2 regions of the Amycolatopsis sp. cmx-4-83 genome follow, and region 1 is predicted to be linked to the other one. Evidence: riboswitches for the same ligand, from Rfam matches in the RefSeq annotation. Region 1 holds a riboswitch; the other holds the start of a gene.

Region 1 (4,649 bases):
CCCCATCGGGCCAGGCTAACGCTCAGCAGAACGGCGGGAGCTCCCGCGGGTCGCCGACCGGCGCCCAGCGGCCGTCCACCTTCGCGTACTCCCAGTCCGCTCCGCGCGCGACGATCCGGCGCAGCGCCAGCAGCACGCGGTCGACGTGCTCTTCGGTGCTGCCCAGGCCGAGGCTGACGCGGATCGCCTGCTGCCCCTCGCCACCGGCGACGGCGATCAGGCGCTTGGCCGCGATGTGGGCGCAGAAGGCGCCGTCGCGCACGCCGATGCCGTACTCCGCGGACAGGACCGCCGCGAGCCAGCCCGGGTCGAACCCCGCGACGGTGAAGCTGACCGTGCCGACGCGGTCGACCGGCGCGTCGAACAGGCGCAGTTCGGCGCAGCCCGGGATGCTCTCGAGTCCCTTGCGCAGCCGGGTGAGCAGCGCCTGCTCGTGCGCGACGACGGCGTCCCAGTCGCGGGAGAGGGTCTCGCACGCGACGCCCAGCGCGTACACGCCGACGGTGTTGGGCGAACCGGCTTCGTGGCGCTCGGGGCCGTCGTTCCAGACGACGGCGTCTTCGGTGACGAGCTTCGTCGCGCCGCCGCCGGCGAGGTACGGGCGCGCGGCGCGCAGCCAGTCCGCGCGGCCGATCAGCGCGCCGGCGCCGAAGGGGGCGTACAGCTTGTGGCCGGAAACGGCGACGTAGTCGACGTCCAGGTCCCGGATCGAGATCCGGCGGTGCGGCGCGAGCTGCGCGGCGTCGAGGGCGATGCGGGCGCCGTGCTTCCGCGCCACGGCGGCGATTTCGGCCACCGGGAGCAGCTCACCGGTCACGTTGGACGCGCCGGTGACGACCACGAGCCGGGGCCCCTGCGGGGAACCCGCGAGTGCTTCGTCCACAGCGGACACTGCCGCGAGGCGGGTGCGCGGGGCCGGGATCCGCCGGACGTTCGGGCCCTGCCACGGCAGCAGCGCGGCGTGGTGCTCGGTGTCGAAGACGACGACGGTGGTGTGCCGCGGCAGGCTGCGGGCGAGCAGGTTGAAGGAGTCGGTGGTGTTGCGGGTGAAGACGACGGTGTCGGTCCGGCGGGCGCCGACGAACCGGCGCAGGACGTCGCGGGTGCGCTCGTAGAGCTTGGTGGAGACCTGCGAGGCGAAGCCGGCGCCGCGGTGGACGCTGGCGTACCAGGGCAGGAACTCGTCGACCTTGGCGCGGACGGCGTCGAGGCAGGGGGCGCTCGCCGCGTGGTCGAGGTTGGCGTACCCGATGGTTTCGCCGGTGACGAGCGGGACGCGCAGCGACGCGCCGGCGACAGTGGGGATGCCCTGCGGGGCAAGGGTTTCGGTGCCACGGGCGGCCGGGGCGGTGGCGAGACCCGGTTCGGCGGCGTGCGGGGTTCCGGAAGTCGTGGCGCTGGTGCGGTCGATGGCGAGAGTCATCGGGGTGCCTCCTGGCGGTCCGGGGGACCCCGGCGAGGGGCCCGCGCTTGCCCGTCGCGGGACGCGACCGGCCCGGTCTTCACCCGGGGCACCCCACCGCGGTAGGAGGGTTGCCGGCCAGCAAGCCGGGGCTTCGCGCTGGCACTCATGACCTGGCACAGAAGGTAACCGAGAACGCGCCGGGTGGCCAACCCCCTCCTCACATTCTGAGACGCCGTTCACAGCGCGCCCTGGTCAGAGCTTCGCGCGGAACCGGCCGGGCAGCGGGATCACGGCGTCGTCGGCGAGGTGCGTCGCGGTGCCTTCGTACTGCTCGGCGTGGTCGAGGGTCACCCAGTGGCCGCCGGCGCGGTGCTGCAGGTGGCCGGTGGCGGCGAGCGGCGTGGGTAGCCACCCATGAGAACGAGAGCCGGCCGCGTCAGCGACCCGACTCGCCCTTCCAGCGGGCCAGGCGCCCGGCCCGGTCGACGGCGCGCAGGCGGAGCTCGACGGCGTCGCGCACCGCCGACGTCGTGACCACCAGCAGCTGGTCGTGCTCCTGCAGCCGGCTGGTCTTCTGCGGGGTGAAGCCCGCTTCGCCGCGGACGACCAGGCTGACCGTCGCGCCGACGGGGAGCCGCAGCTCGGAGAGGTACACGCCGTGCAGCTTGGACCCGGGCTGGATGCGCACCTGCAGCAGTTCGGCGCCGAGCTCGTCCAGCGGGGCCGAGTCGACCTCGATCTCGTGCGCCTCGGACTTCTTCGCCAGCCCGAGCCAGCGCCCGAGCGGGCCGAGCGTCGCGCCCTGCAGCAGCGTCAGCACGATGACCAGCACGAACACCGCGTCGACCAGCCGTTGCGCGCCGGGCACCCCGTGCGACAGCGGGATCATGGCGAGCACGATCGGCACCGCGCCGCGCAGTCCGGCCCACGACAGGAACGCCTGTTCCCGCCACGGCAGCCGGAACGGCAGCATCGCCAGCACGACCGAGATCGGCCGCGCCAGCAGCAGCACGACGGCGCCCGCGACCAGGCCGGGCACGATCGCGTCGAGCAGCCGGCCCGGCGAGGCGAACAGGCCGAGCAGCACGAACAACCCGATCTGGGCCAGCCAGCCCAGCCCCTCGGCGAACGAGAGCGTGTCGGAGCGGTGCGGGAGCCGCGAATTGCCGAGCACCAGCGCGGCGACGTAGGTGGCGAGCAGCCCGGACGCGTGCAGCAGCTGCCCGGACGAATACGCCACGACGCACACCGCGACCGTGGCCAGCGGGTACAGGCCGGTCGCCGGCAGCGCGGCGCGGCGCAGCGCGATCCCACCGAGCCAGCCGAACGCGAGCCCGATGGCCAGGCCCGCCGCGAGCTCGTAGACCACGAGCAGCGGCAGCGACCAGTCCACAGTGGTGCCTTCGGCCAGCACGACGACGGCGATGTAGGCCGGCGCGTCGTTGATGCCGGACTCCAGTTCGAGCGCGCCGGTGAGCCGTTTGCCGATCCCGGCCGAGCGGAGCACCGAGAACACCGCCGCCGCGTCGGTCGAGGCGAGCACCGCGCCCCACAGCAGCGCGATCCGCCAGTCGAGGCCCAGCAGCCAGTGCAGAGCCGCGCCGGTGACCGCGACGCTGACCACGACGGACACTGTGGACAGTGCGATACCGATGCCCAGCGCGGGTTTGACGGCCGACCACCGCGTGGTCAGCCCGCCTTCGGCGAGGATCATGACGAGCGCGGCGAGGCCGAGCGACTGGGTCAGCTCGGGGTTGTCGAAGCGGATGCCGAAGCCGGCTTCGCCCAGCAGCACGCCCATCGCGAGGTAGAGCAGCAGCGAGGGCAGGCCGAGCCGGATCGAGACCCGCACGGCGAGCACGGAGGCGAGCAGCACGACGCCGCCGACGCCGAGCAGCACGGGAAGCTGGTCCATGCCGCCTCCCTCCCGAGTGCCGTGGGGCCCTCAGAATAGTGAGGCGGGCGGGTTAACACGTTCGTGTACCGCTGCCGCGAGTCGGACACCCGGTGTGTTAAGGACAGCCGAGCGCGTCGAGCTCGACCCCGAGCGCCGCGAACGGCCGCCGCGCCGCCGGGAGGACCTTCACAGCGCGGTGCCCGTCGCGGACGACCCAGCCGGCGTCGACGGCCCGGTCCAGCAACGCCGCCGGGAGCGCGCCGGCGAGGTGGTCGCGGCGCTCCGTCCAATCCAGACAGTCGCGCAGCAGCGCCCGCCGCCCGGCGGCGACCGGCACGCCGAGACCGTCCAGGACCTCGCGGCCGTGCCCGGTCAGCGTCAGGCCGTCGGCGGTGTCGACCAGCCCGGTCGCGAGCATGCCGTCGCGGAGGGCGACCCCGAGCACGCCGGCGAGGTGGTCGTAGCAGGTGCGCGCGAAGCCGAGCCGCTTCACCCGCAGCGACGCCTTCAGCCCGGTGACCGGGCGGTGTGCGGCGTGCTGGGCCAGGTGCTCGATCAGCTCGGCCACGCGCGGGTCGGCGATCCGCACGTAGCTGGCGCGGCCCTGCTTGACGCGGGCGACGAAGCCGGCGTCGGACAGCCGCGTGACGTGCTCACTGGCGGTGGAGAGCGCGATCCCGGCCGCTTTCGCGAGCTCGCCGACGGTCCAGGCCCGCCCGTCGAGCAGGACGAGGCACATGGTGGCCCGGCTCGGGTCGGCGAGCACCGCGGCGACCTCGGCGAGGGCGATCGTCTCCATGCCCCCACGCTACGAGCTCCACCCTTCGGCCCCCGCCGAAGCGTCACTTTCATAGGGAAAGTTCCGTCCAAGGACCCGGCACTTTCACGTGAAAGTGCCCACCTGGGAGCCGCACTTTCACGTGAAAGTGCGGCTTGGGCGGTCAGAGCGCTTTCAGGAACTTCGCCGCCAGGGTGACCGCCGGGCCTGAGTCGTTCGAGTTCTCCAGCACCACCGCGAACGCCACGGTCCCCCGGTACCCGACGAACCAGCCGGTCGCGTCGGAACCGTCGCCGAACTGGGCCGTGCCCGTCTTGCCGAACACCGTTCCCGCGCCCGCCGCGGCTCGGCCCGTTCCGCTGGTCACCACCGCGCGCATCAGCTTGCGGACCTCGCCGAGCACCGCTGCGGGCGGGGCCGAGTAGCCCTTGACCACCGTGGTCGGGAGGTCGTGCCACAGCCTCGGCGTGATCGCCTTGCCCGCCGCCACCGTCGCGGCCATCACCGCGCCGCCGAGGGCGCTGGCCTGGATGCGGCCCTGGCCGAAACCGTCCTCGACCTGCTCGTCC
Region 2 (4,649 bases), on a different contig from region 1:
CCCAGGTCCACATCAGCCGCACCGGCGTCTCGACGGTCGTCCAGAAGGAGTCCATCGACCCGCCCGAGCAGCGCGTCGACGACCCGGACCTGGACAAGGGCAAGACCCAGGTCGAAGACCCCGGCACGCCCGGCGAGAAGATGGTGACCTACAAGGTCACGCAGAAGAACGGCAAAGAGGTCGCCCGCGAGAGCATCTCCGAGCAGATCATCACCGCGGCCAAGCCGAAGATCATCCACGTCGGCACCAAGAAGGCCCCGACCCCGGCCATCGGCGACGGTTCCGCGTGGGACCGCATCGCGGCGTGCGAGTCGGGCGGCAACTGGGCCATCAACACCGGCAACGGCTACTACGGCGGCCTCCAGTTCGACAAGCGCACCTGGGACGCCTACGGCGGCGACGCGTACGCGAACCTGCCGAGCCAGGCTTCGCGCGAGCAGCAGATCGCGGTCGCGGAGAAGGTCCGCGACGCGCGTGGCGGCTACAGCGCCTGGCCGGTCTGCGGCAAGAAGGCCTGAGTTTCGCTTCGGAACGGCCCCCGTCCTTTTTGGGCGGGGGTCGTTTCGTCTGCGGTCCGCACCGAGCGGAACAGGGCCGGAGTACGGTCGGTAAGCTCGCCCGGTGGTTGAACTGTTGGGACCGGCCGAGATCCGGGCGCTGGCGGCCGAGCTGGACGTGCGGCCGACCAAGAAGCTCGGGCAGAACTTCGTGCACGATCCCAACACCGTCCGGCGGATCGTCGAGCTGGCGAACGTCACCGAGGACGACGTCGTCCTCGAGGTAGGGCCCGGGCTCGGGTCGCTGACGCTGGGCCTGCTCGCCACCGGGGCGCGGGTCGTCGCCGTCGAGATCGATCCCAAGCTCGCCGCGCGGCTGCCCGAGACCGTCGCCGAGCGGGGGGCCGAAGCCGCCGGCCGGCTGACCGTCGTCGGGGCCGACGCGCTGCGCGTCAAGAACGCCGACCTGCCCGGCGAGCCGACCGCGCTCGTCGCCAACCTGCCCTACAACGTCGCCGTGCCGGTCGTGCTGCACCTGCTCGCCGAAGTGCCCTCGCTCGCCTCCGGGCTCGTCATGGTGCAGACCGAGGTCGCCGAGCGGATGGCGGCCGGGCCGGGCAGCCGGATCTACGGCGTCCCGAGCGTCAAGCTCGCTTGGTACGGTCCCGCACGGAAAGTCGCCGCGGTACCACGGTCGGTGTTCTGGCCGGTGCCCAACGTGGATTCCGCGCTCGTCGCCTTCGAGCGCGCCGCCACCCCGGCGTCCGAAGACCGGGACGGTCTCTTCTCCCTGGTTGACGCCGCTTTCTCACAACGCAGGAAAACGCTTCGCGCCGCGCTCGCGGGCTGGGCGGGCTCGGCCGAACGGGCCGGGGAGCTCCTGACGGCCGCCGGGGTCGACCCGAAGACCCGGGGAGAGCAGCTCGACGTGCACGCTTTCGCCCGGATCGCGGCACGCGCGCGGGTCCACCACTGAATCCACCACAGTGGAGGCGGTGAAAAACGCACGTTTCGGCCGTCACCCCGTGACTGCGACACCTCCAGTCGTGTGATGTGGGCCAACGGGCTTGCTTTCGCTCCGTGGGATCGGCTTAACTCAGTACGTCCATCCCGAGCGACCGAGAGACCTGGCTCGTCGAAGTCGCAGCAACCACCCTCCACAGGGCAGGTGCTACCGCCAGGACCGATGGAGGCCGTTTTCGATGAAGAGGGTAGCTCGCCCCCTGCTGTTGACCAGGCGCCGCGTTGTCGACGAAGGCCGCCGCTCCGTCTCCGCATGTCGACGCTCGCGCTGAGCTTCGTCTGAGCCGACACACCCCTTCTTCACGCACCGTCCACTGAGGACGGACACTCGCTTGTGGCCGGGCGCGCCCTCGTGCGCTGCGCCCTGTTTTTCTGGAGCTATCGTGATCACGGTCGAAAACCTGTCCAAATCCTTTGCCACCAACGGAGATTCCGTCGTCGCCCTGCACGACGTGAGCGTCGAGGTCCAGGCCGGCTCGCTGTTCGGCGTCGTCGGCCCGGCCGGTTCGGGCAAGTCCGTCCTGGCCCGGTGCATCGCGCTGCAGGAGCGCCCCGACCGCGGCGTCGTCCGGCTGGACGGCCTCAACACCGGCACGCTCGACGGCCGCCGCCTCCGCGAGATCCGCCGTCAGCTCGGGGTCGTTTCGACGAAGCCGGAGCTGATCGCCGAGCGCACCATCGCCGGCAACATCGCTTCCCCGCTGGAGCAGCTCGGCGTCGACGGCCCGCAGCGCCGCAGCCGGGTCGGCTCGCTGCTCGACCTCGTCGGCCTGACCCCGCGCGCCGCGCAGCGTCCCGGTGAGCTCACCGCGGGTCAGCTCCGCCGCGTCGCGGTCGCGAAGGCGCTGGCCGCCGCGCCCGCCGTGCTGCTCGCCGACGACCCGACCGCCGGGATCGACCCGGAGGAGGCCGGCTCGGTGCTCACCGTGCTCGACCGCGCCCGCTCCGAGCTCGGCACCACGGTCGTCGTCACGACGCCGGACGCGGGCGTCGTCCGCCGGCTCTGCGACGACGTCGCGGTGCTGGAAGACGGCACCGTCGTCGAGCGCGGCACCGTGCTCGACCTGATCTCGAACCCGGGCAGCCGCACCGCGCAGGCGCTGCTGCCGGCCATCGAGACGTCGCGCTCGCAGTCCTCGCGCTACGACCGCGCGGTCGACGTCGTGCTGGTCGGGTTCGCGTCGGTGGGCGCGCTGCTGCCCGAGGCCGCCGGCCGCTTCGACGTCGAGTTCGCCACCATCGGCGGCGGGCTGACCCGGATCGGCGACACCCCGGTCGGCCGCTTCCGCCTCGGCGTCCGCGGCGAGCGCGCCGACGCGGCGCTGGCGTGGGTCGCCGAGCGCGGCGGCCACGTCACCCAGACCGCCCGCGGCCCCCAGGCCGTCGTCGCCGCCTGATCCCATCTGTCGCGAAGGCCACCTCGAGGAATTCGAGGTGGCCTTCACGGCGTTCAGCGGGAGCCGCGCGGGAGGACGAGGAACGCGGTGAGGGCGGCCGCGGCGACGATCGCCGCCGCCCAGGCCGACGCCGTCGTGTAGCCGTGGACGATCGCCGTCGGCGTGGTGAGGCCCGCCGAGACCGCGGTGGCGATGGTGTTCAGGGCGGCCGTGCCGAGGGACGCGCCCACCTGCTGCGACGTCGTCACGAACGCCGAAGCCGCGCCCGCGTCCCGCGCACCGACGTCGCGGGTGGCGACGTTCAGCACCACCGGCATGCACAGCCCGGCCCCGACGCCGAGCAGCAGCTGCATCGGCAGGACGACCCCGGCGTAGGACGCGTCCGGCGTCAGCCGCGTGGCCGCCACGAGCCCGCAAGCCAGCACGGACAACCCGCCCGCCAGCAGCGGCCGCGGGCCGACGCGCGGGAGCAGCCGTCCCGAAAGCTGGGTCGACGTCAGCATGTTCGCCCCCAGTGTCGGCAGGAACGCCAGCGCCGCGGCGAGCGCGCCGTAGCCCATCACGACCTGCAGCTGGTAGGTCAGGAACAGGAACATCCCGAACGCGCCGAACGAGGCCGCCCCGATCGTCAGGTAGGCGACGGCGCGAGCGCGGTCGCGCACCACCGCGAGCGGCAGCAGCGGGTGCGGGTGCCGGGCCTGCCGGCGCGCGAACCAGCCGAGCAGGAACAGCGACAGCACGAGGAAACCCAGCACCGGCAGGGAAAATCCCTGAGTGGCCACTTCGGACAGTGCGTGCACCAGCAGCACGACGCCGCCGCAGCTGAGCGCCGCACTGGTCCAGTCCAGCTGCGTGTCGCGGTGCGCGGCCGTCGGCGGCACGGCGAACCAGGCGCCCAGCCCGGCCAGCACGGCGACCAGCACGTTGACGTAGAGGCTCCAGCGCCAGTCGAGGAACTGCGTGAGCGCGCCGCCGACGGTGAGGCCCAGCGCGGAGCCGGACATCATGATGGCGCCGAAGATCCCGAACGCCTTCCCGCGTTCGCGGGGGTCGGTGAAGGTGAGCGTCAGCAACGACATCGTCGACGGCGCCAGCAGCGCGGCGAACACGCCCTGCGCGGCGCGGGCGCCGATCAGCCAGCCCGCCGACGGGGCCGCGCCGCCGACCGCGGACGCCACGGCGAACCCGGCGATGCCGACGAGCAGGGTGGTGCGGCGGCCGAGCCGGTCGGCCAGCCGCCCGCCGAGCAGCAGCAGGCCGCCGAACGCCAGCGTGTACGCCGAGATCGTCCACTGGCGGCCGGTGCCGGACAGGCCCAGCGCGCGCTGGGCCGACGGCAGGGCGATGTTCACGACGGTCGTGTCGAGCACGACCATCAGCTGGGCCAGGCCCAGCGCGGCGAGCGCGAGCCAGCGGCCCGCGACGCGCTCCGGCGCGGTGGTGGTCACGGTGAACCCCCGAGGTAAGCTGCAGATGCATTGCTTGTCGGCCGACAAGCAATGCCAAGCTAGGTGATTACTAGTCGGCCGTCAAGTAAGTTGAGGGGTGGAGCATGGCCGGGCGACGCACCGACACGCGCGAACGCATCCAGCGCGTCGCGCTCGAGCTGTTCGCCGAGCAGGGGTACGAAGGCAGCTCGCTGCGGGAGATCGCCGAGCGGCTCGAGGTGACGAAAGCCGCGCTGTACTACCACTTCCGCACGAAGGAGGACATCGTCACGAGCCTCCTCGAG

Evidence for each region. A riboswitch is a leader RNA that binds a small molecule or an ion and turns the genes downstream of it on or off. The one in region 1 is predicted to bind S-adenosylmethionine.
Region 2: it holds a riboswitch for S-adenosylmethionine, as region 1 does, so the genes downstream of both, ACLJQM_RS09435 (methionine ABC transporter ATP-binding protein) here and ACLJQM_RS44110 (aminotransferase class V-fold PLP-dependent enzyme) in region 1, are expected to answer to the same signal.

What each region holds. Positions count from the first base shown of each region.
Region 1 is NZ_JAEBEF010000020.1:45,461-50,109, reverse strand. Features, by position in the region: gene ACLJQM_RS44110 (aminotransferase class V-fold PLP-dependent enzyme) at 23-1,423, opposite strand; SAM riboswitch class IV at 1,462-1,576, opposite strand; gene ACLJQM_RS44105 (potassium/proton antiporter) at 1,842-3,320, opposite strand; gene ACLJQM_RS44100 (ArsR/SmtB family transcription factor) at 3,418-4,101, opposite strand; gene ACLJQM_RS44095 (penicillin-binding transpeptidase domain-containing protein) at 4,244-4,649, opposite strand, start outside.
Region 2 is NZ_JAEBEF010000002.1:905,040-909,688, forward strand. Features, by position in the region: gene ACLJQM_RS09425 (transglycosylase family protein) at 1-518, shown strand, start outside; gene rsmA (16S rRNA (adenine(1518)-N(6)/adenine(1519)-N(6))-dimethyltransferase RsmA) at 622-1,473, shown strand; SAM riboswitch class I at 1,600-1,690, shown strand; gene ACLJQM_RS09435 (methionine ABC transporter ATP-binding protein) at 1,904-2,917, shown strand; gene ACLJQM_RS09440 (MFS transporter) at 2,971-4,365, opposite strand; gene ACLJQM_RS09445 (TetR/AcrR family transcriptional regulator) at 4,470-4,649, shown strand, end outside.